One region of the Blautia sp. AF26-2 genome, then DNA from elsewhere that is predicted to be linked to it. Evidence: a T-box and tRNA genes for the amino acid it is inferred to sense, from the RefSeq annotation. Region 1 holds a T-box; the other regions hold tRNA genes.
The links. A T-box is a leader RNA that pairs with one kind of tRNA and senses whether it is charged. The one in region 1 lies ahead of DWY63_RS12695 (valine--tRNA ligase), so its partner is inferred to be a tRNA-Val.
Positions count from the first base shown of each region.

Region 1 (9,889 bases):
TCATGAATCTGATTTACATAATATTCCCAGGAATAATTATTTTTTTCCCGGTCTTCCGCGCCTGTCACTGTAATCTCCGGATCGTCAAGCACCGGCTCTGTCGGATAATCACCGTGGCCCTGTACCGAAATCGTATAGATATAATCCGGTTCGTCTGTCGCATCGAGCGTTTTTATGATCTCTTTTGTCAGAATATGGTCTTTTACCCATCCGGTTGCCGTCACATCCGAGATATCCGGCATATATTCCTCCGAGGTAAAGGTATCAAAACCAAGACGTGAGAACACACTTCTTCTGGAATAGAAGTTTGCTTCATTGTTGTGGATCGCATGGGTCGCATAGCCAAGATTCTTTAAAACATACGGCGCACTCTCACACGTCTCCTCTGAAAGCACCGATTTGTACGGATACTCACCCGCTCCGAAATACCGGAGGCTCATGCCGGAAATAGTTTCAAACTCTGTGTTTGCTGTTCCGGCTCCCACCACCGGCACGCGGAGATAACCAGAAGAATAATCCTTCATCAGCTGCCGGTAATACGGGATCGGATCCTCGGAAATGTTGAGGAAATTAACCAGCTCCGGATCGAAAAAGGACTCCAGCTGCAAAAAGATAATATTCGGTTTTACCGTATCATCCTCTTTTTGTTCGCCTTCACTCGTCTCAATCTGTTTCACGAGCTGTTCGGAATAGCCGTTCGGCTCTGAAATTCCCGTATCAAACAGGGTGACTGCCAGACAGTACGGATAGCCGTAATCCTGGTAGGCAAATGCGATGTTGACGAAATAGCTGGAAAGCACACGCTTTGCAAGCGCCAGATTCGTTGCTCCCGTAAAGAGTACAATTACCAGAGCAATCAACGGCACATTCAGATACCAGCGGATTTTCCCCTGAAATTTCGGTCCTTTGATCCAGACCCATACAAAAAATGCCAATAATGCCACAAGGGCTGCTACGACGAGGATCATGGTACCTTTCGACAGATACTTCGTCACGACCTTTGCGCCGTCGCTTAAATTCCGCAAGTCCGGCCCGGTAAACGGCGTGACGCGATTTGCCAGAATCACACCGTTAATGATGCCGAGCAGCAGCCAGAAACAGCTCATCACCAGCCGTACCAGCACACGTCTGCGGAACAGATAAACTACCATAAAAGTAGTGAAGATCAAAAATGCATTGTACAAAAAGACCCATGGGCTTTCCACCATGTAGCTCCATGCAGATGCCAGCGAATGGCGGGAAAATGCTTCAATCACCAGATACAGAATACAGCATCCCAGGGCCTGCAGCGGCAAAGAGAGCCAGTTGCAGACTTTCACTACGGTTTCCTTGTTTCCATGCAGTTTTTTTCCTTTTTTCATTTATTTTTTCAGCTGCTCCAATCTTGTCTGAACCTGCTCCATCATCTGCTGATAGTTCGCCAGTTTTTCTTTCTCTGCCTGAACTTTTGCTTCCGGAGCTTTGTTGATAAAGTTCGGGTTGCCAAGCATGCCGTTGGAACGTGCGATCTCTTTTGTCAGACGCTCTTCCTCTTTCGTAAGGCGGGCGATCTCTTTTTCCAGGTCAACCAGCTCGGCAAACGGAATGTAGATCGTTGCCTGCGGGATCACTGCGGATACCGCATCGTCTGCGATGCCGGCTTTGTCTGCCTGTACGTGAACTTCGCTTGCTCCTGCCAGAGTTCCGAAGAATACAGCACCGTTTTTGAAGGTTTCCTGTACAGCAGCATCTTCCGTTACAACGAATACGCTTGCTTTCTTTGACGGCGGTACGTTCATACTGGTGCGGACACCACGGATGCTTCTTACCGCCTCTTTCATCATCTCAACGGCTGCCTCATCCTCTGCGTATGCAAAGTCTTCGGTCTCTTTCGGCCATGCGGCGATCATGATGGAATCCTCGTCCGGATTCAGTGTGCAGTAGATTTCCTCTGTGATGAACGGCATAAACGGATGCAACAGCTTTAATGCATTGCCAAGAACGGTTTTTAAGGTCCACAGTGCAGCGCCCTTCGTCTCGTCGGTCTCGCTGTACAGACGCGGTTTTACCATCTCGATGTACCAGTCGCAGAACTCCTCCCAGATAAAGTCGTAAACCTTCTGTACGGCGATACCGAGCTCGTAGCGGTCCATGTTGTCCGTTACTTCCGTTGCCAGCGTGTTTACCTTAGAAAGAATCCATTTATCTGCCAGTGTCAGTTTGTCTTTTGGCATTTCAGACGGAACTTCTGCTTTTTCCAGGTTCATCATGATGAAACGGGAAGCGTTCCATACTTTGTTTGCGAAGTTACGGCTGGCTTCTACACGCTCCCAGTAGAAACGCATATCGTTTCCAGGTGCATTACCGGTCATCAAAGTCAGACGGAGAGCATCTGCACCGTATTTGTCAATGACTTCGAGCGGATCGATACCGTTTCCGAGGGATTTACTCATCTTGCGTCCCTGGGAATCACGAACGAGTCCGTGGATCAGTACGTGGTGGAACGGAACCTGTTTAGTCTGCTCCAGTGCGGAGAATACCATACGGATAACCCAGAAGAAGATGATGTCGTATCCGGTTACGAGTACGTCGGTCGGATAGAAGTAATCAAATTCCGGTGTTTTCTCCGGCCATCCTAACGTGGAGAACGGCCACAGAGCAGAACTGAACCAGGTGTCCAGGGTATCCGGGTCCTGGGTGAGATGGGTACTGCCGCATTTCGGGCATTTTTCCGGCATTCCGCCTCTTACAACGGTGATCTCGCCGCAGTCATCACAGGTGTAAGCCGGGATGCGGTGGCCCCACCAGAGCTGACGGGAAATACACCAGTCATGGATGTTATTCAGCCAGTTCTGATAAATTTTGCTGAAGCGGTCCGGGATGAAGTTTACTTCGCCGTTCTTCTCTGCTTCGCTGGCAGCTTTTGCCATATCTGCCATTTTTACAAACCACTGCGGTTTGATCATCGGCTCTACGGTTGTCTTACATCTGTCGTGAGTTCCTACGTTATGAACGTGATCCTGAACCTTTACCAGAAGACCAAGCTTTTCGAGATCCTCTACCATGGCTTTTCTTGCCTCGTAGCGGTCCATGCCGGCGTATTTGCCGCACTTGTTGTTCATGGTTCCGTCATCGTTTAAGATGTTGATCTCTTCGAGGTTGTGGCGTTTTCCTACCTCAAAATCGTTCGGGTCGTGTGCCGGTGTAATTTTAACGCATCCGGTTCCGAACTCTTTGTCTACGTAAGCATCTGCGATAACCGGGATTTCACGGTCGGTCAGCGGCAGTTTCAGCATTTTTCCTACAATATCGGTGTATCTTTCATCCTCCGGATTGACAGCTACGGCAGTATCGCCGAGCAGAGTCTCCGGACGGGTCGTTGCGATTTCTACGAAGCGGCCTTCTTCTCCAACTACCGGGTAGTTGATGTGCCAGAAGTGGCCTGCCTGCTCCTGATATTCAACCTCTGCATCGGAGATGGAAGTCTGGCATACCGGGCACCAGTTGATGATGCGGCTTCCTTTGTAGATCCATCCTTTTTCATACAGACGGCAGAATACTTCTTCTACGGCTTTGGAGCATCCCTCGTCCATGGTGAAGCGTTCTCTCTCCCAGTCTGCGGAGGAGCCGATCTTTCTTAACTGGCTGTTGATGCGTCCGCCGTACTCTTTCTTCCACTCCCAGCAGTGCTCCAGGAATTTTTCGCGTCCGATTTCATCTTTGTCGATGCCCTGCTCTTTGAGCATATTGGTAACTTTTACCTCGGTTGCAATCGCCGCATGGTCGGTTCCCGGCTGCCAGAGGACTTCATATCCCTCCATCCGTTTGAAACGGCAGAGAATATCCTGCATGGTGTTGTCGAGTGCATGGCCCATGTGAAGCTGTCCGGTTACGTTCGGAGGCGGCATCATAATGGTAAACGGTTTTTTGTTCGGGTTTACAGTGGCGTGGAAATATCCTTTATCCAGCCATTTCTGATACAGTCTGTCCTCGAGTCCTTTCGGATCGTAGGTCTTTGCGAGTTCTTTGCTCATGAGATCCTCCTTTTATGTTTGGTGTATTGTGGTATTTATTCCCGCAGAGGCTTGTCTTAAATCAAAAACGCCCTTCACATACACATAACATGCATGCAAAGGGCGAAAATTCCGCGGTACCACCTTAATTTGTATCTCGTTTCGGAGTCTGTAACGTGACTCATGCGTGAGAACCTAATCATCACATCTTCTGTGCTTTTCAGCTCTCCGGTTCAGAAGCTACCTTCCATGACCACCTTCCCGGACAGCCTTTCAGCCGGTGAACCGTCCTCTCTTTTGGGGCCTGCCATGTACTCCTCTTCCTCATAACCTTTTCTTTTTCTGTTGGAATAGAAACTGCATTTATCATAATCGCGTTTTTTTATTTTGTCAAGCCGCCGCGGGCAAAAACCTTTCTTCTTATGGAAGTTTTAAGATTTCACGCGCTTATTTTCGGTGAATCCGCGATGCACAGTACTGCATTTCTGCGCGGCCGTACGACGCGTAGCGGACCTGTTCTTTCGAAAACGGCTTCGCATTGCTTGGCCGTCCCAGGTTTTCGCCGTGGATCACCTGATCCACAAGGTCGATGAGATCTGCGAGAACGCCGAGGCTGAGCGGATTGTAAACCGGATGCGCCGTCGATTCAAACACCTGCGTGTGATGACCGCCGAAGAATTTCATGCGGCCGCCCTTTTTCACCAGCCACGCCATCAGACCAACCAGACCATCGTAATACTCTTCCAGGCTCGTTCCGCCCGGCACCTGCATCCAGACACCGCAGCCGCTTCCGATCGCATCTCCGGTGAACAGGTAATTCTGTTTCGTCTCCAGCACAACAACGCTGCCCGGCGTATGGCCCGGTGTCTGACAGACGGCCAGCTCTGTGCCGCCGAGCGGAATCACGGAATCGGTACGGATGTCATGAATCTCCTCCCACGGTTTTAATTTTCCCGCTGTCAGCATCACAAGCGTCTCTGGATCCATCTTCTTTTCATCGTGGCACATGTACACCTCATCAAACTCATCCATGTGATACATGTGATCCGGATGCGCATGCGTGATGACCAGCAGAAGCGGCTTGTCCGTCAGCTCACGGATCACCGGCAGAATCTTTGTGCCTGCCGTAATGCCGGTATCAATGACAGCCGCTTTTTCTTCACCTTCTACTACATAGAACGATGAATTTCCTGCGTCCAAAATACAGTAAATTTTTTCCCCGATTTCTGTTACCTGAAAACCCTCCATGATGTAAAACCTCCTTAAAATAATAATGTACCCTCGGAGTCTTTCTGTGCTTGCTTTTTTCCTTTCGGCAATTCAGTGCCCCGCATTCTCTTCCCCGATGATAATCGAAAGCAGCGTATGATCCAGCATGATCGTGCGGTTCCACGGATTGAAAATCACACCGCTGATCTCCTTTGTTTCGGATGCCATGTGGATTAGCTGTTCCAGGCTCACGAGAAACGTGGATTTCACGCTGCCGGCGCCCTTTAATTCCTCATCAAAGCTCGTAAACGCGGCCCACCAGACTTTTCCGTCTGCGCTCTTTACCGTTCCGATCCGGATCTGATCGTCGCCGGATGGCGGTTCCACGGAAAGAATCGCCTGTCCGCCCTCTTTCATTCTGCGGCGGATTACCGTCAGCACATGTGCCAGCAGTTCCGGCGTCGGCTCCTTTTGCAGTCCCAGAATTGCTTCCTCTATCGTTTCATTCCCCTGCAGCCCTTCGTCCTTTAGAGTTTCCATTTCTTTTGCCATTGCTCTTGTCCTTTCTTTTTCGCTTTTCCCACACAGAATCTGTGTACCATCATCCCCGACAGCTTCGGCACTTCCGATGACCTTTACTCTGCGCCTACCCAGATGCCATCTTCCCCGCAGAATCTGCACTCTTTTGATAAATCCAAAACGTTTTCCATCCGCTTTAAGATCTGATCGTACTTCCCTTCCCGCATCAATGCAATCGTCACCGGATCCGTTCCGATCTGCAGATGGCGGAAGCCGCGTTTTCCTTCCTCCGTCCACGGCAGAGTCAGCTCCAGTTCAAAGCCGCCGCTGCTTCCGTACAGCTCACCCGGCTGTTCGTCCGCAAACAGCTCGAAAAACGGCTGATAATATGCCTTGAAATAATTCTCCTCTGGAAACCAAAGTGTACCGTCCCCGGTCCGCTCCGGCTCTTTTACAACGGCATTCAGATAGCCTCTCTCGTAATACGTCATGCACGCCGCACTCTTCGCCAGCGGATTTTCATTGATCTTCTCGATCTCCGACGCCGCCCGGCATCCGTTTCCAAAGGCCGCCTGGCTGTTCTCGCTCCTGCCGACCGGCTCCCAGACGCTCCATGCGTTCTGCTTTCCGTATCCGATCAGATCCTGGCGGTATGCACCGTTGTATTTTACAAATTTTTTCTCCCCCGGCTGCTCGATCAGGTTCAGCGGTACCATACAGTCAATTCCGTACAGCTTCTGCGCAATCAGCCGCGTGTAGATGATGCCGAGATAATGACAGATTGCACTGCGCTCCGCCGTGTCGAGATACATAATCTGCTCCGCTTTTGCCAGCTGGTCGCCGCGTGTTTCGAGCACACTCTCCACCATCGCAATCCGTGACTGCAGCTCCGCCTTCCGTTTTCCGCGGTAGCGCGCCGACAGACGGCCATACGGCATCGTGCTTGCAAGAACCGCGTGCAGCAGCTCCAGATTCGTGTATTTGATCATAATATCTTTCTTATTTAAACCGAGCTCTGCGTCGGTATCGACTTCCGTCACATTGATGATATATGTTTTTTCTTCGGTCAGTATCATTTGTTTTGCCTCTCTTTTTCAGTACTCTCTTCCATGCTCCTTCAGCCAGCTCTGCCACACTTTGTAATCGGGCATCTGCTGTGCCACCACCGCGTAAAACCGCGCGGAATGGTTCATCTCTTTCCGGTGCGCCAGCTCGTGGATAACGACGTAATCCATCACGCGCTCCGGCATCAGCACCAGTTTCCAGTTGTAGTTCAGGTTTCCGGCGCTGCTGCAGCTGCCCCAGCGGGTTTTCTGCTCACGAATTGTGATTCTGCCATACGTTACGCCCATCTCTTTTGCAAAATGTGCCGTCTTTTCCGCCAGCATCTGCGCCGCACGTTTAACCGCCGCTTTTCGTTCTGCTTCCGTCAGACGGTTCGCTGCTTTCTGCTCTGCGGCCGCCAACGCTTTTTCCCGGTGTGTGTGAATCCAATCCTGTTTTTCTTTTAAGAATGCTTCGATTTTGTATTTTGCCATCCGTTTCGGTGCGCGCACCACCACGCTTCCATCCGCTTTGACCTGAACGGCGAGCGTTTTGCGGGCGGAATACACGATCTCATAGGGAATCTGTTTTAAAATCCGTTCTGCGCTGTCTTTCTGTTCCATTTATTTTTCCTCAAAAGCTGTCTGTTTTACCATTTTTTTGCCTGTTTTTCATTATACCTTTTTCCCGGCGGAAACGCAATCGGATTGCTCACAGAAAAAAAACGCGAGCAGAATCACCGTTTTTCTTCCGGCAATTCTGCTCACATTTTTCCTTCTCTTATTTCAGCTCAATTTTTTTCTGCTTTCTTCGGATGCACAGCCTCACAAATAAAATCGCCGCCTGCACACAGAGAATCATCACCAAAATTCCAATCATGGACAGCGCTGTTGCCCCCAGTCTGATCAGTTTTCCCATTCTTTTTTCCTCACTTTTCTTTCTATCGTGCCAGAACCGGATCGGCTGCCGCATCCCACAGCAGGCTGTCCGTCTCACTTTGTTCCAGGTATCCATATTTTACCATTGCCGCCAGCACCTGCTTTTCCCGCTGCAGCGCCAGATCCGCGTGGCGCGACGGCGCGTAGGCGGACGGTGCATTCGGGATTCCAGCGAGGAGAACGGCTTCGCTGTCGGTCAGCTCCTGCGGTTCTTTCCCGAAGTAGCCAAGCGATGCTTCTTTCAGTCCGTAATAGCCATCCCCGAAATAGATGGTATTGATGTACAATTCCAGAATTTCTTCTTTCGAGAGCTGCCGTTCCACATAGAGTGCCGTCCACGCCTCTGCCGCTTTCCTGGCAAATGTCTTATTCTGATCGTAATACATGTTTTTTACCAGCTGCTGTGTGATGGTACTGCCTCCCTGCTCCGGTTTCATCACGCGGATATCATGTACAACGGCCCGCGCCATGCTGATCCAGTCTATCCCGTGATGTGTGTAATACCGATGATCCTCAACAGCAAGCACCGCTTTTTTGTACAGATCCGGCACCTGTTCAAGAGAAGCCCACTGTGCTTCGCTTCTGATTTCCTCTACCGCCTGCGCGAGCGGCTTTTCCTTCACTGCCTTCTGATAGGAAACATATCCCTGGATTGCCCAGAACATTCCGGCCGTCAGCAGGATCAGGCAGAAAAATGCCAGAAAACCTCCAACCATTTTTCCCGCTGTTCCCCGGTGTTTTCGTGTTCTTTTTCTCATGGTTTCAAACCCCTTTGTTGTTCTTTCCTGCTTTCTATCCTACCATATCTCCCTTAACGCCTTCTTGCCTCTTTCTTAGGAATTCATTAAAATTTTGAAACTGTATGAAATGCATTTTGCACGTTTTCAAATAACCGCTGCTGCTGCGGAATACTTTAACCGAATCAGGCAAGTAGCGAAGCGGATTGCGAATATCCGCTTGACAAAACAGAAAAAGACAGACACCTGGCAGATTGTCAGGATGCCTGTCTCTTGTTTTTATCTTTTGGTTTTTCAGAAACGCTCTGTGATTATGCTGCGGTTCCGTAGTTCATTACATGAGCTGCTGACAGTGCTTTTCGAACGGCTACACCGAGAATTTCAGCTACTACAACGGAAATCACATCTTTTACGATGTACGGAACGGAAACTGCAAGGAACGAAGCCGGGATCGTGTTTCCTGTTACAATGGAAAACTGTACCACACCGAATGCGTGACATACCGCAAGACCTGCGATTCCAAGAACGAATGGTTTGCCCGGGAAGCCTTTTTTAATTCCGGCACCGCAGAGCATTGCCATCGGAATAAATCCGAAAATAAAGCCGCCGGCCGGTCCGAGAAGAGCGCCGAAGCCACCGCTCATGCCGGCATAAACCGGAACGCCGATCGCGCCGAGGATCAGATAAAGAGCGGACGATGCACCTCCCAATTTCCAGCCAAGCACGTAGCCGCAAAATGCCATTGCAAAGGTCTGCAGCGTCACCGGAACGCCGGTCGGAAGCGGAATCGTCACAATGGACAGTACCGCAAGCACTGCCGTCATCATGCCGGTCAGTACAATCTGTTTTGTTGTAAGTTTTGATTTTTTCATGAATGTAAGTCCTCCTCGCAGGTTCTTGTATGCAATTCTTTCTGTCTTTGAATTGTTAACCTTGTTACAATATAGGTTAATATTTCATTTTTGTCAATCTCTTTTTTAAAAATGCAGAGAGTTCTGCTACGATTCTGTTACACTTCCTGAAAATAGCGGTCACCCTCTTGTTTTCTGTTTTCTTTCTATGGTATACTATATAGTCTCGGAGTTTTTCCGGGAATTTTCACCCGATACAAACGATGAACTTTTACCTCATTTGAAAGGAGATACCCTCTATGAAACCTTCCGAAAATCCTCTCGGCTCGGAACCGGTCAGCTCTCTTTTGCGGCGTTTTGCGATTCCGAGCGTCATCGCGATGCTCGTCAGCGCCCTCTATAACATGGTAGACCAGCTCTTTATCGGTCACAGCATCGGCGTGCTCGGAAACGCAGCGACCAACGTAGCGTTCCCACTCAGCATGGTCTGCACATCCATCGGTCTGCTCTGCGGCATCGGCGGTGCTGCAAACTTCAATCTCTGCATGGGCAGACGAGAGCCGGAGCACGCGAAATCTTATGTTGGAAGTGCCATCTCC
Region 1 is NZ_QTWD01000009.1:73,467-83,355, reverse strand. Features, by position in the region: gene DWY63_RS12700 (LTA synthase family protein) at 1-1,361, opposite strand, end outside; gene DWY63_RS12695 (valine--tRNA ligase) at 1,362-4,013, opposite strand; T-box leader at 4,109-4,329, opposite strand; gene DWY63_RS12690 (MBL fold metallo-hydrolase) at 4,440-5,240, opposite strand; gene DWY63_RS12685 (SseB family protein) at 5,313-5,753, opposite strand; gene DWY63_RS12680 (hypothetical protein) at 5,837-6,796, opposite strand; gene DWY63_RS12675 (M48 family metallopeptidase) at 6,815-7,387, opposite strand; gene DWY63_RS18045 (hypothetical protein) at 7,545-7,682, opposite strand; gene DWY63_RS12670 (transglycosylase domain-containing protein) at 7,705-8,460, opposite strand; gene DWY63_RS12665 (biotin transporter BioY) at 8,751-9,311, opposite strand; gene DWY63_RS12660 (MATE family efflux transporter) at 9,590-9,889, shown strand, end outside.

Region 2 (9,889 bases), on a different contig from region 1:
GGATCAGGGAAAAATGCTGATGGATCTCTGGCTCGAGTTCGAAGCGTATGAGACACCGGAAGCGCGCTTTGCTCATGTGATGGACAATTTCCAGCCGCTGCTTTTAAATCATGAGAACGATGGAAAAGACTGGACCAGCCACAATGTGCGGATTTCCCAGCCGTTAAAACGAAACGAGAAGACGGCGACCGGCTCCGAGGAGATCTGGAGTTATATGGAAGAGATTCTCGAACAGAGTATCCGGGATGGAAAAATTATTGACGACCGGGAAGAAAAACAGGAATAAGTTAAGAAGAATGAGGGGCAGATCTGCCCCTCGTAACAGTTAAAGAGAAACAGAAAGGGATTTTTTATGACGGATGAATTATTAAACGAGCGGTATGCGCTTGCAATTGAGCGGATCCGCCAGATTCCGGCGGAAAAAAGCGTTCCGCAGCCGTACCGCGATTTTTTTGCACAGATGGCACAGTACCTCTGCAAAATGGACCAGATCCGGAGCAGAATCGCAGAAGGATATCTAAAAACAGCATCCGAGGAAGAGCTGGCTGTTTTTAACCGCGAGCCGTATGAAGATGTGATCGGGGAGCGGTATGAGACCTCCTACGGAAACCCGGCGTTTGCCGTGCGGGCACTTGGTGAAACGCATGGAAGGAGCCTCTGCTGCCTGTACCGGGAGCTGGGAAATGCTGTTGTCTGGGTCTATGAGGACCGCCTGCTGGAGCTGACTGCGGCGATGGAGCTGTATCTCGAGTTGTATGCGATGTTCGAGGAGGAGACGCTGCCGTCCGCTCAGTATGTAAAAGAGAGCATTTACTGGTATGTGAGCGATTATGCCGAGGAGCGCCAGGAATACCAGGTGCGCGAAATCGTTGACCCGTCGCTGCACTTTGTGAAGGATATTGTGATGGAATCTGATCTGACGGATCTGCGGTATCTGTACCAGTACGGCGAATATATCACCGAAAATGAGAAGGGTACAGCCCGCTTTTTAAATACGTACAGCCAGGAAGAAATCGACGCGATGGCACGCACCTACACAGAAGGCTTCCGCAAGTGCTTTCTCGTGGCGCGAAAAGATCTGTCGAAAAAGAAGACAGTCAGCATCCGCTTCCACATCGGTTTTGAGCGCATGATCCGTGCGGCAATATTACAGTTCCGCGAGATGGGACTCGAGCCGGTGATTTCCCGCGGCGCGCGGAGAACGTGGGTTGCCGGTGCGTCTGCGAATAAGCAGTATGACTACGATCACCGGAACGATGAGGCGCTGTATCTCAACGAGGATCTCGTGAAGAGACGGCTCCGCGCGATGCAGGTGAAATACGACGAGTACAAAGAACTGGCGGATGGCTATGCCGGCCCTGCCGTGGTGGAAACCTTCGGCGAAGTTCCGTTTGAGCCAGTAAATAAAAAACAGGCACTGCACTTAAATGAGCGCCAGCAAAAGCTCCGTGTCGGTTTCCAGAACGAGGCGGGCCAGATTGTAAACCGCTATATCAAGGATGATGAGTACGGCTACACGATCATCGCCTACCCGATGCCGGAGATCGATCCGCGCTACGAAAAAATTTTCCGTGAGATCGTAAAGATCAACACGCTCGATTACGAAAAATACCAGCGCATCCAGCAGTACCTGATCGATGCGCTCGACGAGGGTGTTTCCGTGCATGTGCTTGGAAAAGGAGAGAACAGAACGGATCTGCGCGTGATGCTGCATCATCTGAACGATCCTGCGAAAGAGACGAATTTCGAGAACTGTGTTGCCGACTGCAATATTCCGGTCGGAGAGGTCTTTACTTCCCCGAGTCTTACCGGCACGACAGGCGTGCTCCATGTGACGGGAGTCTACCTGAACGAGCTGTATTACCGCGATCTCTGCCTGACGCTGACTGACGGCATGATCACCGCGTATGACTGCGCAAACTTCGAAAAAGAAGAGGACAATCGTACTTATATAGAAGAAAACCTGCTGTATCACCACAGGACGCTGCCGATCGGTGAGTTTGCCATCGGAACGAACACGACGGCGTACGTGATGGCAGAGCAGTACGGCATCGCCGGAAAACTGCCGATCCTGATCGCAGAGAAGATGGGCCCGCATTTTGCGATGGGCGACACCTGCTACGCCTGGGCGGAGGACAGCCCGATGTACAACCCGGACGGAAAAGAAGTAATCGCGCGCGAGAACGAGGTTTCGGCAAAACGGAAAGAAGATCCGTCGAAAGCATACTTCGGATGCCACACGGACATCACGATTCCGTACCGCGAACTGCAGTCGGTTGCGGTCGAAAAAGCAGACGGAACGACGATCCCTCTCATTGAGGACGGACGCTTCGTCCTGCCGGGAACGGAAGAATTAAATGAACCTTTTGGCTGATTATGGGTTGACATTTCTGCGCCTGCTTAGTATATTATAAGCAGAACTGAATGATTAAAACATAAATATAAGCATAACTAATGAATAACGCTTAGAACAGTTAATCAGAAAAGGAGAACAACATGGCTAAAGTAGGAATTGTGATGGGCAGCGACTCTGATATGCCGGTAATGAGCAAAGCAGCCGACATGCTGGAAAAATTTGGAATTGAGTACGAGATGAAAATCATCTCTGCACACCGCGAGCCGGATGTATTTTTCGAATATGCAAAAACCGCAGAGGAGAAAGGCTTCAAGGTTATCATTGCAGGCGCAGGTATGGCAGCTCATCTGCCGGGTATGTGCGCAGCTATTTTCCCAATGCCGGTCATCGGAATTCCGATGCATACCACATCGCTTGGAGGTCGTGATTCCCTGTACTCCATCGTACAGATGCCGAGCGGCATTCCGGTAGCAACCGTTGCCATCAATGGCGGTGCCAATGCCGGAATCCTGGCAGCAAAGATTCTTGCAACTTCCGATCCGGAACTGCTTGCAAAACTGAAAGCATATACACAGGAAATGAAAGAGCAGGTTGAGGCAAAAGACGCAAAACTGCAGGAAACAGGATACCGTAACTACAGTAAATAAAAACAAAGGACAAGGGAGGTTCACCATGGATTACAAGAACGCAGGAGTAGATATTGAAGCTGGATACAAATCAGTAGAATTAATGAAAGAGCATGTAAAGAAAACCATGCGCCCGGAGGTATTAGGCGGCCTTGGCGGTTTTTCAGGCGCTTTTTCCCTGGCAAAAATCAAAGAAATGGAAGAGCCGGTGCTGCTTTCCGGTACAGACGGATGCGGAACCAAGGTGAAGCTCGCCATGATTCTTGATAAACACGACACCATCGGCATTGATGCCGTTGCCATGTGTGTGAACGATATCGCATGTGCCGGCGGAGAACCGCTGTTCTTCCTCGACTACATCGCATGCGGAAAGAACTATCCGGAGAAGATAGCTTCGATCGTAAAAGGCGTTGCAGAAGGCTGTCTGCAGTCCGATGCGGCACTGATCGGCGGTGAGACCGCAGAGCATCCGGGCCTGATGCCGGAGGATGAGTACGATCTGGCAGGTTTTGCTGTCGGCGTATGTGACAAGAAAGACATGATTACCGGTGAAAATCTGGCAGCCGGAGACGTACTGATCGGCATGGCTTCCACCGGCGTTCACAGCAACGGATTTTCTCTTGTCCGCAAAGTTTTCGATATGACAAAAGATTCTTTAAATACATACTATGATGAGCTCGGCGCAACCCTCGGCGAGACCCTGCTTGCACCGACCCGTATCTACGTAAAAGCACTCCGCGCCATCAAAGATGCCGGTGTAACCGTAAAAGCATGCAGCCACATCACCGGAGGCGGCTTCTACGAGAATATTCCGCGTATGCTCAAAGACAACACCGTAGCCGTTGTACAGAAAGACAGCTACACCGTACCGCCGATCTTTGATCTGATGGCAAAGAAAGGCAATATCGACGAGCAGATGATGTACAACACCTTCAACATGGGTATCGGTATGGTACTGGCTGTTGATCCGGAAGATGTAGACGCAGCGATGAAAGCCATCCGTTCCACAGGAGATACGCCATATGTGATCGGCCACATTGAAAACGGAGAAAAAGGAGTACAGTTATGCTAAGATTAGCAGTTCTCGTCTCCGGCGGCGGCACGAACCTGCAGGCGATTCTGGATGCGATTGACGAGGGAACCATCACAAACGCGGAGGTTTCCGTTGTCATCAGCAACAATGCAGGAGCGTATGCGCTGGAGCGTGCGAAAAAGAAGGAGATTGATGCGGTATGCCTTTCCCCGAAGACCTTTGCATCGAGAGAAGCATTCAACGAGGCACTGCTGGCGAAACTGCAGTCGTACAACGTCGATCTCGTTGTGCTCGCAGGATGCCTGGTTGTGATCCCGCAGAGCATTGTGGATGCTTATCCGAATAAGATCATCAACATTCATCCGTCCCTCATTCCGTCGTTCTGCGGAACGGGCTATTACGGACTGAAAGTGCACGAGGGCGTATTATCCCGCGGCGTCAAAGTGACGGGAGCGACGGTTCATTTTGTGGACGGCGGAACAGACACCGGCCCGATTATTCTGCAGAAGGCAGTCGAAGTGCACGAGGGCGATACACCGAAGGCACTGCAGCAGCGCGTCATGGAAGAGGCCGAGTGGGTCATCATGCCGCGTGCGATTGATCTGATTGCAAATGGAAAGGTAACGGTAGAAGACGGACACGTAAAGATAAAGGAGTAAGAGCGATGAAAGTACTGATTGTAGGAAGCGGCGGAAGAGAGCATGCGATTGCCTGGAAGGTGGCACAGAGCCCGAAGGTAGACAAGATTTACTGCGCTCCTGGAAACGCAGGAATTGCGGAGTACGCAGAGTGTGTCGATATTGCAGCGATGGAGTTTGACAAGCTCGTTGCTTTTGCGAAAGAAAAAGAGATTGACCTGACCGTCATCGGCATGGATGATCCGCTGGTCGGCGGTGTTGTCGATGCGTTTGAGGCAGAGGGACTGCGCGTATTCGGACCAAGAAAGAATGCGGCAATACTGGAAGGATCGAAAGCGTTCTCCAAAGACCTGATGAAAAAATACCATATCCCGACGGCGGCATACGAGACATTCTCCGATCCGGAGGCGGCAGAGAAGTATCTGGAAACCGCAAAATTCCCGATCGTACTGAAAGCCGACGGTCTGGCGCTTGGAAAAGGCGTTCTGATCTGCAACACCTTAGAGGAAGCAAAAGAGGGCGTCAAGACGATCATGCTCGACAAGAAATTCGGCAGTGCCGGAAACGAGATGGTCATCGAGGAGTTTATGACGGGGCGTGAGGTTTCCGTTCTCTCCTTTGTGGATGGAAAGACGATCAAGACGATGAGTTCCGCACAGGATCACAAGAGAGCAGGAGACGGCGACACCGGCCTGAACACCGGCGGTATGGGCAACTTCTCCCCGAGTCCGTTTTATACCGAAGAAGTGGATAAGTTCTGTAAGAAATATATCTATCAGCCGACCGTAGATGCGATGGCAGCCGAGGGAAGACCGTTTAAGGGAGTTATCTTCTTCGGACTGATGCTGACACCGGACGGACCGAAGGTGCTCGAGTACAATGCCCGCTTCGGCGATCCGGAGGCACAGGTTGTGCTTCCTCGTATGAAGACAGACATCATTGATGTATTTGAAGCCTGCATCGACGGAACTCTCGACCAGATCGACCTGCAGTTTGCAGATAATGCGTGTGTCTGCATCGTACTGGCTTCGAACGGTTATCCGGTTTCCTACGAAAAAGGATTCCCGATCCGCGGACTCGAGACGTTCAAAGAGCATGAGGGCTACTACTGCTTCCACGCCGGAACGAAGTTCAAGGACGGCGAGATCGTGACGAACGGAGGCCGTGTACTCGGCGTGACAGCACTTGGCGATACCCTGAAAGAGGCACGTGCGAATGCATATAAGGCTGTTGAATGGGTTGACTTTGACAATAAATATTACCGCCATGATATTGGAAAAGCGATTGACGAAGCGTAACGTGAATGTGAATTTTAATTTTGAGTAAAATGGAGCCGCCAGAATCCCGGTGAAAGGGAAATCTGGCGGCTTTGTCTTTTTATTCAGAAAAGGGAATAAAGCGCCGCCGTTCCGGATACAATAGTAAGGAGATCCTTTGCTTTTTAGCAGAATCAGAACAGGAAAGGCGGTCGGAAAAGATGGGAATCGTTTGTCTGGCGGGGATTTTTGCCGTATTTCTTCTGCTTGCATGGACGCTCTGCCGGGCGGCAGGATGGGAGAAAGAACGGGAAGATCTGGAACAGGAGCAGTACCTGAAAGAGTGGCGGGAGAAAAAGTTGAAAAAATCGAAAAAATTTGAAAATTAGTGTTGACATTTGGCGGGTGGAATGCTATACTAACGAAGTCGGTTGGTGATACAGATAAAAAGCCGACAGACAAAACACTGATGTGGGGTCTTAGCTCAGCTGGGAGAGCATCTGCCTTACAAGCAGAGGGTCATAGGTTCGAGCCCTATAGGCCCCATATTTTATGAAAAACGGTGTTGAAAATGAATATGGCGAGATAGCTCAGTTGGCTAGAGCACGCGGTTCATACCCGCGGTGTCGAGGGTTCGAATCCCCCTCTCGCTACTTATGGAACCCTTGAGAAATCAAGGGTTCTTTTGGCTTTATGGACAGTATGATGATATGGCTGTCATGTCAAAATCGTGTCTTGAAATCCACAGGGATTTGTGAGAAAATAAGACTACCTAAGAGCTTGTTTTGGGCTCTGAAAGTAAATAAAACAGTAATGGATAGAAGAAAGATAAGGAAAAAACAATGATAGAGTTTAATAAACCACCTTTTATTGGAACAGAACTGGAATACATCCGCCAGGCGGCAGAGGAAAACAACAAGCTGTGCGGCGACGGTCCTTTTACGAAGAAATGTTCTGCCTGGATGCAGGACAATTTCAACGTAAAACATGCGATGCTTACGACATCCTGCACCCATGCACTGGAAATGGCAGCTTACCTGTCTGAGATTCGGCCGGGCGACGAAGTGATCATGCCGTCCTACACGTTTGTTTCCACTGCAGATGCCTTTGTTCTGCGCGGAGCAAAAATCGTCTACGTGGATATCCGTCCGGATACGATGAACATCGACGAGACCAAGATTGAGGATGCCATCACCGAAAAAACAAAAGCGATTGTTCCGGTTCACTATGCGGGCGTTGCCTGTGAAATGGATACCATCATGGATATTGCAAAACGCCATAACCTGAAGGTTGTAGAGGATGCGGCACAGGGTGTGAGCGCGTACTACAAGGGAAAAGCCCTTGGAACGATCGGCGATTTTGGCTGCTACAGCTTCCATGAGACGAAAAACTATACGATGGGAGAGGGCGGCGCGCTGCTGTTCCAGGATGAGAATTATCTGGAAAAAGCAGAGATCCTTCGTGAAAAGGGAACGAACCGCAGCAAGTTTTTCCGCGGACAGATCGACAAATATACCTGGATCGACTACGGCTCCTCCTATCTGCCGAGTGATATGAATGCGGCTTACCTGCTTGCAGAACTCGAGGAACATGAGAAAATCGACAGAAAGCGGATGGCCATCTACAACTATTACCATGAGCAGCTCCGTCCGCTGGCTGAGGCCGGAAAGATCGAGCAGCCGGTTGTGCCGGAAGGCTGTGTACATAATGCACATATGTACTTCATCAAGGCAAGAAATCTGGAAGTGCGTACAAAACTGATCAAGTATATGAAAGAGCGCGGTGTGATGTGTGTCTTCCATTACGTTCCGCTCCATACCTCCCCGGCCGGACAGAAGTTCGGTGTTTTCCACGGAGAGGACAAATACACAACAAAAGAGAGCGAGCGCCTGATGCGTCTGCCGATGTTCTACAGCCTGTCTGAACAGGATATGGCATATGTCGTAGAGTGCCTCATGGACTTTAAAGAGTGGTAACATTTCATGTATGAGAAGTTTTTAAACTACTTTACGGACTATATTTTCGTGAAGGATGAGCCGCAGAAAGCCGATGTGATTTTTGTGCCGGGAAACGGATATCCGCAGATGGCGGTGCACGCGGCAGAACTCTGGAAAGAAGGATTTGCGCCGTATGTGCTTCCGTCGGGAAGATACAGTACTGTGCTCGGGCATTTCGCCGGTGTACAGGATCTTGCGGAGCAGTACGGCGGGAACTATGAAACCGAGTGGGAGTTTCTGCGGACGGTACTGCAGAAAAACGGCGTGCCGGAGAAAGCGATTCTGCGCGAAGACCAGGCGACGTATACGTATGAAAATGCACTGCGGTCACGGGAAGTGACAGATGCGGCGGGCATCGAGGTAAAAAAAGCGATCCTCTGCTGCCGGAATCTCCATGCGAGACGGTGTATTCTGTATTACCAGCTTGTCTACCCGGAGACAGAGTTTTTTGTCTGTCCTTCGGATATTGAGTTCACCAGAGAAAACTGGCATACAAAGGGTGAATGGATCGACCAGGTGTTAGGAGAAATGGAGCGCTGCGGCGGTCAGTTCCACAAGATTCTGCGGGAACTGCCGGCGGATTCTGAATTTTAACACCAGTAGACAAGAAGTCCCCCGCTTCTAAAGCGGTGGGATGAATTGTTAAAAGAAACATAACGGCAGTGGTAGGCGGAGAGAAATCGGTATCCTCCACTGACATGAGGAAAGTCACAGTCGAACTATTCTCGACATGTCAGACTCCGTGCAAATACCGACTGTAAGTTGAAACGAAAAGATTTATAAAAAAGAGCGGAAATTGTGGTAAAATTGCGGCTCGTATGGTATACTATCGTTAAGTTAAGTTTCTAATCTAAAGCAAAGGTTGGTGGACAGTATGAATAAGATTGATGAAGTATTAGAGCTTTTAAAACAGAGAGAACGTGAGAGCGAAAAACCGAAAAACGTGATTTTATGGGTCCTTGCCATTGTCGGAGCGGTAGCGGCAGTTGCAGGAATCGCATACGCAGTATACCGGTTTGTAACTCCGGATTATCTGGAAGACTTCGAAGATGATTTCGATGACGATTTCGACGATTACTTCGAGGATGAAGACGAAGATAAGTAGGATGGAAAAAAGAAACTCCGGTGCCGGAACGTGGTACCGGAGTTTTTCTGTCCGGAAATCAGTTTGACATAGAAGGAGAAGAGAATGAAAAAAGGAGAAATTTACGAGGGAGTCGTGGAAAGAATTGATTTCCCGAATAAAGGACGTGTACATGTGGAGGGCGAGACGGTTACCGTGAAAAATGCAATTCCGGGACAGAAGATCCGCTTTCAGATCAACAAAAAAAGAAAGAACCGCATGGAGGGCCGCCTGCTCGAAGTAACAGAAAAATCCCCGATGGAAAAGCGCGATCCGGTCTGCAGTATTTTCCCGTCCTGCGGCGGATGCATGTACCAGACGATGAGTTATGAGGATCAGCTTGCAATGAAGGCCGGTCAGGTGAAAAAACTGCTCGACGATGCCCTCGTGGAGGCCGGCCAGGTCAATGAGGCGGGGGAGGCCGATTATCCGTTCCTTGGAATCAAGGGAAGTCCGAAGGAGTTTGCATACCGGAATAAAATGGAGTTTTCCTTCGGCGATGAATACAAGGACGGCCCGTTGTCTCTCGGACTTCATAAAAAGGGAAGCACCTACGATGTCCTGACCGCGTGCGACTGCAAAATCGTGCATGATGATTTCACAAAGATTCTGACCTGCGTGCTGGCGTATTTTAAAGAGCGGAACGCAAGTTACTACCACAAGATAAGCCACGAGGGTTACCTGCGCCACCTGCTGGTGCGAAGAGCCGAGAATACCGGAGAAATCCTGGTAAATCTCGTCACCACAAGCCAGGAAGAGTGGGATCTGATGCCGCTCGTGCAGGAAGTGCTTGGTCTGCCGCTGGAAGGAAAGGTTGTCGGATTCCTCCATATCATAAATGATTCCCTGGCAGATGTTGT
Region 2 is NZ_QTWD01000015.1:16,232-26,120, reverse strand. Features, by position in the region: gene DWY63_RS16160 (HD domain-containing protein) at 1-286, shown strand, start outside; gene DWY63_RS16155 (aminopeptidase) at 353-2,374, shown strand; gene purE (5-(carboxyamino)imidazole ribonucleotide mutase) at 2,497-3,003, shown strand; gene purM (phosphoribosylformylglycinamidine cyclo-ligase) at 3,029-4,054, shown strand; gene purN (phosphoribosylglycinamide formyltransferase) at 4,048-4,674, shown strand; gene purD (phosphoribosylamine--glycine ligase) at 4,680-5,951, shown strand; gene DWY63_RS18065 (hypothetical protein) at 6,131-6,298, shown strand; tRNA gene DWY63_RS16125 (tRNA-Val) at 6,383-6,455, shown strand; tRNA gene DWY63_RS16120 (tRNA-Met) at 6,489-6,562, shown strand; gene rffA (dTDP-4-amino-4,6-dideoxygalactose transaminase) at 6,752-7,885, shown strand; gene DWY63_RS16110 (YdcF family protein) at 7,892-8,500, shown strand; gene DWY63_RS16105 (hypothetical protein) at 8,781-9,011, shown strand; gene rlmD (23S rRNA (uracil(1939)-C(5))-methyltransferase RlmD) at 9,096-9,889, shown strand, end outside.
Region 2: it encodes a tRNA-Val, which carries the amino acid that the T-box ahead of DWY63_RS12695 (valine--tRNA ligase) is inferred to sense. The anticodon was not compared.

Region 3 (9,889 bases), on a different contig from region 1:
GTCATAAAAATGTTATGGCGAATAGAGGAAAAGAAAGGGATATGTTATTCTGAGGAAGTCTTAAAGGAAAGAAAAAAAGAATTACACACGCATAGTATTGAATGCCTATATAAATTAGCATGTGATAAGAAGAATATTGACAGAAGAATTCCTGCATATTTTGAGAATATAGAAGATATGATTTACTTTTATTATTTCGATGAAGAGGGGGATGCCTTCAAATATGAACTAAATAAAGAAGATGAACCACATATGATAAAAAACAAAATTTCTCATGTAAGTATTGAATTGTTAGAAACAGAATTTAAGGAAGTAATGAAAAAATTTGATGATTTGATATATTTTCTGGATAATTGTATCTTTGAATATTCGCTAGGAACATTTACCAAGAGCTTGTCGAGAGCAGATATATGGGATATTTCGAAGCGGCTTCCTGTATATGAAGAATGGAGAACAGAGAAATTCAAAGAAGTCAAAGATGAGATTAAGCAAGAATATCATCTCGGAAGTAAAGAATTTTCAGATGCTGTAAATCTAATTAAGGAAAATAGAGAGTTTTCGGTAAATATTGGATGCGAGAAAGTATTCGGGTCAATTACAGAAAATGAATTAAAAGAATACGCTTCATTGGTTAGATACTATTCTGAGAAAAGTAAATCTGACAACAAGGGTAAAGAGATAGGGTTCGATTTACGCAAAATACAAAAGAATGGGGAGATTTTGAAAAAATATTTATCCAGCATTTCTATGAATACATTAAATACACTATTATGTTTTAGTGAGATGAGTAATAGTTTCTTAGCGGTTGAACATTTGGAAGAGGTTCATGATGACATAGTCTCTAAGGCGTTTGACGGAACATATCTCATAAGAAAACTAAAACAAAGAAATATATGTTTAAGAATCTTATATGGAATGAAAAAGTGTGGACAGGTGACTTATGCAAAACAGTTGAGTGCTGCACTGGAACAAGAAGGAGTAGAGCTAACGCTTTGAGAACAATAGTGAACACGATACACTCGTGTCTCTGACGTTAAAGCCAGTGTTTTAGAGGGCTGGGAGAGGGATGCCTAATTTTATAGATGAACCAACGACAGGACTTGACCCACAGACGCGGCTTTTGATCTGGGATATCATTGAAAAACTTCGAGTAGAAGAAAAGCTGACAGTTTTTCTGACTACGCACTACATGGAAGAAGCTGCAAATGCCGGTTATGTGGTGATTCTGGATAAAGGAAGCATCGTGGCAGAAGGAACTCCTTTTGAGCTGAAAAATGAGTATGTGCAGGACACTATGTCTGTTTATGGTGTGACAGAAGAAGAAATCAAAACACTGGGCAGAGAGTATAAAAAGATCCGGGATGGCTATCAGTTAAAAGTAAAAAATACCGCAGAGGCTACCCGGCTGATCGTGGAACATCAGGAAATATTCCGTGATTATGAAGTGGTAAAGGGCAGAATGGATGATGTATTTCTTGCTGTAACCGGAAAAACATTGGGAGGTGAGCACAGATGAAGGCAGTATTTGCACTTATAAGTCGAAACAGAAAATTGTTTTTTAAAGACAGAGGAATGTTTTTTTCAGCTTTAATTACTCCGGGAATTCTGATTTTGCTGTATGCTACATTTCTGGCAAACGTATACAGAGATTCCTTTGTGTCCGCGATCCCGGACATGATTACAATCTTAGACAAACTGATCGATGGAACGGTGGCCGCACAGCTTGCCGCGGCTCTTCTGGCAGTCAGCTGTGTGACTGTGACATTCTGCGTGAATCTTACGATGGTACAGGACCGGGCAAACGGAACAAGGAAAGATTTTAATGTATCGCCAATCAGCAAAGCACAGCTTTATCTTGGGTATTTTTTATCTACTGTAGTCAATTCCCTGCTGGTGAATGGGCTTGCGCTGGTATTATGCCTTGGCTATATGTACAAAATGGGCTGGTATATGAGCGCTGTAGATGTAATCTGGGTTCTTCTCGATGAAATTTTACTGGTACTCTTTGGAAGCACGTTGTCAAGCATCGTCAGTTTTCCACTGACAACCCAGGGTCAGTTATCCGCAGTGGGAACGATCGTAAGTGCCGGGTATGGATTTTTATGCGGAGCTTACATGCCGATTTCAAATTTCGGCAGCGGCCTGCAGAAAGTACTGTCGTATCTGCCAAGTACCTACGGAACTTCCCTGCTGAAAAATCATATGCTCCGTGGAATCTTCGAAGAGATGGAGAACAATCAGCTGCCAGAAGAAATGATTACTGCGATTCGTGATACACTGGATTGTAACCCGAAGTTCCAGGGGTCTGTAGTAAGTGTAAATCAGATGGTGATGCTTATGGTTGGATGTGTTGTGGTATTTGGAATTATTTTTTTGTGCATGACAGCTCTTCCGGAGAAAGATGGGAAGTAAATATATCCTTCGACTATAGAATGAATAAAAAATGAGAAAAGAGACAGTTATGAATATTACAGAAAGAGAGATCGATGACCCGGAAAAAGAGGGCGTTATACTCGAATATGTAAATTTTACGAAAGAATTTGCAGAAATAAAAGAGTATGTAAGAAGCAAAGGGGAATCTATCCGGGGATACACAGAAAAGAAATAATGTGTTTCCATAAGAACAGAAGATATTTTATATTTCGAGGCAGTGCAAAACAAGGTGTTTGCTTATACGTCAAATAAGTTTTATGAAATTAAAAGCAGACTGTATCAGCTGGAAGAGAAAATAACAAGAAAATGTATGTAGCGTGCATCAAAGACAACGATTGTAAATGCGGATCGTATTGTTTCGGTTCGTACCGCATTAAATGGGCGTTTGTATGTGCGGATGGAGGCTTTGAGCAGATTGGAAATGGCCTTGCAAAAACAGGAGCAGATCCTCTGCAAAGCGCTGCATACGGATCTTGGAAAGAGCAAGACGGAGAGTGTGATGTGTGAGATTGGACTGGTGCAGGGGGAAATCCGCTGGATGAAGCAGCACTTAGGGCGGCTTTGCAGACAAAAACATGTCAGAACACCGCTGGCGCAGTTCGCTGCGAAAAGTTATCAAAGCCCTTCTCCTTATGGCAATGTGCTGATTATGAGCCCGTGGAATTACCCTGTTCTGCTGACGTTAGAACCGCTGGTAGATGCCATTGCGGCAGGAAATACTGCGGTGGTAAAGCCAAGTGCTTATGCACCGGTCAGTGCAAATGCCCTGAAAGATCTGTTAGAAGAATGGATAGTTAAAGACAGCGTATGCCGGAAGGACATGAAATCGCTGGTATTGTAGAAACAAAAGAAAAAATTTGAAAAATTTCAAAAAATATCGTTGACAAACAGAACAAAGCGTGCTAATATACATATTGTCAGCAGGACGTAAGAACTGCTAGAAAACAGATATGGGGTCTTAGCTCAGCTGGGAGAGCATCTGCCTTACAAGCAGAGGGTCACAGGTTCGAGCCCTGTAGGCCCCATACTTCTAAAAATATAGTATGGCGAGATAGCTCAGTTGGCTAGAGCACGCGGTTCATACCCGCGGTGTCGAGGGTTCGAATCCCCCTCTCGCTACGAAAGAGAGAGCTCCTGCGAAAGCAGGGGCTTTTGTTGTTTTACGTTCGGAGGGGGCTGCCAGTGGCGGGCCCTGCAGATTACAATACCATGGAAAATGACAGGGAGGCGCTTATGAAATTATTCCACTTATCCGATCTCCACATCGGAAAGCGAGTCAATGAATTTTCGATGATCGAGGATCAGAAGTACATTTTGTCGCAGATTCTGCATACTGCAAAAAGAGAGAGACCAGATGGTGTACTGCTTTCCGGAGATATTTACGACAGTACGATTCCAAGTGCAGAAGCGGTTCAGGTTTTTGACGCGTTTCTGACAGAGCTTTCCACCAATCGGATTCCCACTTTTATTATCAGTGGAAACCATGATTCCGCCGAGCGTCTGGCATTTGGATCCAGCCTGATGGGAAAAAGCGGGATCTATTTTTCAAAGGTATACAATGGAACGATAGAGAAAATTCCGCTGCAGGATGCGTATGGCACGGTGTGGATTCATCTGCTTCCGTTTTTACGGCCTGCGGTGGTGCGCCATGCCCTGCCGGAGCGTGCGGAAGAAGTAATGTGTACAGCGGATGCAGTTCGGATTGCACTGGAACAGGATCTGGTTGATGAACAGGATCGAAATGTGATTCTGGCCCACCAGTTCGTAACCGGGGCAAAACGATGTGATGCAGAAGAACTGCAGGTTGGCGACTTGGATCAGATTCCGGCAGAATTGTTTGAAAAGTTTGATTATGCTGCACTGGGGCACATCCACAGCCCACAGAAGGTGGAAAGAGACACGGTTCGCTATTGCGGTTCGCCGCTGAAATATTCTTTTTCGGAAGCAGGACAGGAAAAAACGATTACGGTGATCGAATTAAAAGAAAAAGGAACGGTGGAGCTTAGAACAATTCCATTAAAGCCCTTGCACGATCTCAGGAAAATCCGGGGGACGTATCTGGAAGTCACGGCAAAAAGATTTTATGAGAACAGCGACTGCGAGGATTACCTTCTGGTGACGTTGACGGATGAAGAAGATGTGCCGGATGGAATGGCAAAACTCCGAACGATCTATCCGAACCTGATGCGCCTGGAGTACGATAACAAAAGAACCCGGTCTGCTGCAGACATTGGCACGGCGGAACGAGTGGAGGAAAAATCAGAACTGGAACTGTTCCGGGAATTTTATGAATTACAGAATAATCAGAGCATGACCGCACAGCAGGAAGCGCTGGTGGAAGAATTGTTACGGGGGATGAAGGGATGAAACCAAAGAAATTAGTCATCAGTGCATTCGGACCGTATGCGGACCGGATGGAACTTGATTTTGATCGGCTGGGCGGCGGTCTGTATCTGATTACGGGGGACACCGGCGCTGGAAAAACAACGATTTTTGATGCCATCACGTTTGCGCTTTACGGGGAAGCGAGCGGTGAAATCCGGAAAGGCGAAATGTTCCGCAGTAAGTATGCAAAACCGGAGGTGCGTACCTTCGTAGAGCTTACGTTTACGTATCAGGGAAAGGACTATACGGTAAAGAGAAACCCGGAATATCTACGCCCGAAGGACCGCGGACAGGGCATGACGATGGAGAAAGCGAATGCAGAACTGATTTTTCCGGATGAGCGGCAGCCGGTTACGAAAACTTCGGAAGTGACAAAGAAAGTGACAGAACTTCTCGGGCTGGATCAGCGTCAGTTCCGACAGATTGCGATGATTGCGCAGGGAGATTTCCAGAAGCTTCTGCTGACAGGAACAGCGGATCGGAGTGAAATTTTCCGGAAAATGTTTCACACAGAGATTTATCAGGAGCTGCAGAAGCGCCTGCGGGAAGCAGCAAAGGAGCGCTGGAAAATATACGATGAAAAGAAACGCAGCATCAGCCAGTATCTGGACAATGTTGTCTGCCCGGAAGAGGCAGAATGGAAAAAAGAGGTTGACCGGCTGAAGAAAAATAAATTCGACGGCCAGGTTATGCGCGGTATGGAACTGCTTGCACGCTGCATCGAATGGGACGATGAGAAATTAAAGGCGCTGCAAGACGAGCAGAGTACGCTAAAAGAAGAGATCGAAAAGAAAAACCAGCTTTTGGGAAAAATAAAAGAGCGACAGACGAGACAAAAAGAGAAAGAGCAGAAAGAAAAAGAATGGGAGACTCTGCTTCCGAAGGAAGAAGAAAAGAAAAAGAGAAGTGAGCAGGCAGAGAAAGAGGCAGAGATTTGTAAGCAGTTGGAAGAGCAGATTCGGGAAGAAAAAGTGTGTCTGGAACTGCTGCGAAAAGTGCAGCAGGAGCAAAGTGCAATGACACAGCTGCAAAAGGAACTGCAGGCAGCAACAGAAGCAAAAGAACAGCTTCAGACAGAGCAGGAGCGTGCAAAAAAAGTCCTGGAACAGAAGAAAGCACGGGAAGAACGTCTCTCTGATGCGGAGGTGAAACTTGCACGGACGGAACAAAAAGAAGCGTATGCCGCAGAGCAGATACAGCAGATGGAAGCATACTGCGAGACAATTGCAGGCGCAGTCAAAGAGGAAGCGGCAAACAAAGAAGAGGAAAGCGTTCTTTGTAAAAAAATAAAAGAAACAGAGGAGACAGCGGCCAGGGCAGCCGAAGAGGCAGAAAGGCTGGCCGGGCAGGATCAGGTCTGCGAAAAACTGCTGGATGAAAAGAAAAATCTGGAACAGAAAATCCACACTTTAGAAGAAACGAAAAAACGGCTGGAGAGAACGACGGCTGAAAGGACGCAGATTGCCGCGCAGGTGACACAACTGCGAAAGGAAGAAGAGAACTTACAGGCGGATATCGCGACAACGGCAGAACATCTGGCCGAAAGAGACGGAGCCGCGCTGCTGCAGGAAAAATACCACCAGAAGCTGGAAACGCTGGAAAATCTGCTGGAAAGCTGGGAGCAGGGACGCAAAGAACTGGAAGAAAAGCAAGGTGCATACCAGCGTGAAATCAAAAAGAGAGATGCTTTACGGGAAACATATCAGGCGATGGAATCTTTATTTCTGGATGCACAGGCGGGAATTCTGGCAGAAAAACTGACAGAGGGAGAACCATGCCCGGTCTGCGGCGCTATTCATCATCCGCAGCCTGCCAGACGAGCAGAACATACGCCAGATAAAGAAACGCTGGATCACAAGAAAGAAGAACTTCGGATGCAGGAGGAAGCAGCTGCGGGACAAAGCGAGGCTGCGGGCAGCTGCCGCAGACAGGTAAAGGAAAAACGTGCACAGCTAACGGAATGGCTGTTAAGAGAACTGCCCGAGAGTCAGAAAGAACACGAACAGAAGCGACTTTCACAGATGCCGGATGTTTTATTTCAACAGGAAGCGGTCGAGAAGGCAGAGCAGCTTCGGAAGGAAGAAGAAACACAGAAAGTACGTCAGATGGAATATGCGGAACTGGAAAAAAGACAGACAGAACGGCAGAAAAGACTGGAAAGCATAAAAAAGACCATTGCAGCGGAACAGACACAGCTTGGCCGGGCAGAAGGAACCAAAAGAGCACTGGAAGAACAGTTGGAAAAAGAAATTGCGGAGGCGCAAAAAACGACTGCTTTTATGGAGAAAAAGAATCCTGCGCAAAGAAAGGGTCCGGGGGAGAGCGAGGACAGAAACTCCCTGGCTGATCAGATTGCCCAGGTGATTTCCTTCCGGAAAAACAGACAGAAACAGTGTGAGGGAGAGATTGCTGCCACGCGGGCAAAGGTGAGCCGCCGTGCAGAATGTATCGCACGGCAGAAAAAAGCGGAAGCTGAGCGGAAAGAGGATCATGAGCGGCTGCAGAAGGTGCGGAGCCGTCTTGAAGTACTGCAAAGCGATCGGAAGAGATGGAAGGAACAAGAAGAGAAACTGCTGGAAAATCTGGAAGAGCAGAGAGCGATCTGGGCAGAACAGGATCAGCAGAAAACAGGAGCGAAATCCGAAGGCAGGCCTGGAGATGGGAAGGAGCAGCTGAAGGATCTGGTAAGTGCAGAAACGGTGAAAAAACAGATAAATGAATTTACGGGATCGGAAATCGCAGAAAAACTTGCAGATGCGGAAAGAGAACTGTGGATTCGGTCTGTATGGGAACAGCACTGGCTGAAACAAAAGCGAAAAGAACTGACAGAACAGAAACAATGTATTCTTGCAGAACAGGAGGAACTGAAAAAGATCCGACAGGAAATCCAGGAAGAAACACAGAAAACGGAGCAAAGAGAACAGGAAATTCGCAAAAAAGAGCTGCGGGAAACGGAACAAAAGGCTGAAAGAAAAGCACTGCTGGAAAAGATCCGGGAAAAAGAGGCGCAGCTTGCGGGAAAAGAAGAAACAGAACTTCTGGAACATATTGCAGCCTGGGAAGCACAGAAAGAACGGCTGGAAGAAGCACAGAAAACAGCAAAAGAGGAACTGGATGCCATACAGAAAAAACTGACGGAAGTACAGGCGGCGCTTACGGCGATTCAGGCGTTAGAAACAGCGGATTCACAGGAACAGCCACTCCCGTCAGAAATAGAATTACAAGAAGATTTAAGGGGACTTTCCGAACAGAAACAGGTTCTGGATCAGCGTTATAACGAGCAGTATCACGCGGCAAATACGAATCAGAACACATATGATGCCATTCGGAATCAGCAAAGTCAGATGCAGACCGTGGAAGAAGAGTACAAATGGGTCAATGCGCTTGCGGATACCGCATGTGGAAATGTGAGCGGAAAGCAAAAGATTGAACTGGAAACGTATGTGCAGATGGCGTATTTTGACCGGATTCTGCGAAAAGCCAATGTGCGTTTCCTGACGATGAGCCAGGGACAGTATGAGCTGAAACGGCAGGAAGACGGCACGAATAAGAAAGAAAAAGCCGGATTGGAACTGAATGTGATTGACCATTATAACGGAACGGAGCGGAGTGTCCGCACGCTCTCCGGCGGCGAATCGTTTCAGGCATCGCTTTCGCTGGCACTTGGCCTGTCAGATGAAATTCAGTCGTATGCAGGAGGAATCCGGTTAGATTCCATGTTTGTGGACGAAGGTTTTGGTTCTCTCGATGAAGAGTCCCTGAATCAGGCGGTGAAAGCACTGGAAGGTCTGGCGGATGGAAACTGTCTGGTCGGAATTATTTCTCATGTGCCCAAGTTAAAAGAGCGGATTGAGAAAAAAATCATTGTGACGAAAAATCGAAGCCGGGATGGTGTAGGAAGCCGGGCAGTGATCGAGTAGACCACAACAGGAGATGATTGGGATTCGAGAGAATTCCTTGTCAGAAAGTACGGAAAATGCTATAATGGATCCGCTGGGCAAAAAAAGTTGAATGAACAGAGCAAATCCGGCGAATCATGCCGGCTGCCATAGAATGGAGGAAACAAATGAAAACATCAGATTTTTATTATGATCTGCCAAAAGAACTGATTGCACAGGATCCATTGGAAGACCGCAGCGCTTCCCGCCTGATGCATCTGGATAAAACGACAGGTGAATATAAGCATGGTCATTTCCGTGATATTCTGCAGTATCTGAAACCAGGCGACTGTCTGGTTATCAATGATACGAAGGTAATTCCGGCGCGTCTTTATGGTTCCAAGGTCGGAACGGATGCGGCAATTGAGATTCTTCTTTTAAAGAGAAAAGAAAATGACATCTGGGAAACGCTGGTAAAACCGGGCAAAAAATGCAAGGTCGGAACCGTAATCTCCTTTGGAGACGGAATTCTGACAGGCGAAGTAGTCGATATCGTGGATGAAGGAAACCGCCTGATCCAGTTCCACTATGAAGGCATTTTTGAAGAAATTCTGGATCAGCTTGGTGAAATGCCGCTGCCGCCGTATATCACACACAAACTGCAGGACAAGAACCGTTATCAGACGGTATACGCAAAACACGAAGGCTCCGCAGCAGCTCCGACCGCCGGACTGCATTTTACGAAAGAGCTTTTGCAGCAGGTGCAGGATGCTGGTGTAAAGATCGCCCATGTAACCCTGCATGTCGGCCTTGGCACCTTCCGTCCGGTGAAAGTGGAGGATGTCACCCAGCATCACATGCACTCTGAGTTCTATGTGGTAGAAGAAGATCAGGCAAAACTGATCAACGATACGAAAGCAGCAGGCGGCCGTGTGATCGCAGTCGGAACAACGAGCTGCCGTACTCTGGAGTCGGCAACCGGCGAGGACGGCATTTTAAAAGCCGGAAGCGGCTGGACCGAGATCTTTATCTATCCGGGTTACCGCTTCAAGATGATCGACGGACTGATCACCAATTTCCATCTGCCGGAGTCCACACTGGTGATGCTGGTATCGGCACTGGCTGGAAAAGAGCATATTATGGCAGCTTATGAAGAGGCTGTAAGAGAAAAATACCGCTTTTTCTCCTTCGGC
Region 3 is NZ_QTWD01000010.1:42,333-52,221, reverse strand. Features, by position in the region: gene DWY63_RS13360 (hypothetical protein) at 1-996, shown strand, start outside; gene DWY63_RS13355 (hypothetical protein) at 1,067-1,516, shown strand; gene DWY63_RS13350 (ABC transporter permease) at 1,513-2,412, shown strand; gene DWY63_RS18055 (hypothetical protein) at 2,462-2,608, shown strand; gene DWY63_RS19150 (LytTR family DNA-binding domain-containing protein) at 2,618-2,749, shown strand; gene DWY63_RS13340 (aldehyde dehydrogenase family protein) at 2,831-3,274, shown strand; tRNA gene DWY63_RS13335 (tRNA-Val) at 3,386-3,458, shown strand; tRNA gene DWY63_RS13330 (tRNA-Met) at 3,479-3,552, shown strand; gene DWY63_RS13325 (exonuclease SbcCD subunit D) at 3,616-4,800, shown strand; gene DWY63_RS13320 (AAA family ATPase) at 4,797-8,738, shown strand; gene queA (tRNA preQ1(34) S-adenosylmethionine ribosyltransferase-isomerase QueA) at 8,885-9,889, shown strand, end outside.
Region 3: it encodes a tRNA-Val, which carries the amino acid that the T-box ahead of DWY63_RS12695 (valine--tRNA ligase) is inferred to sense. The anticodon was not compared.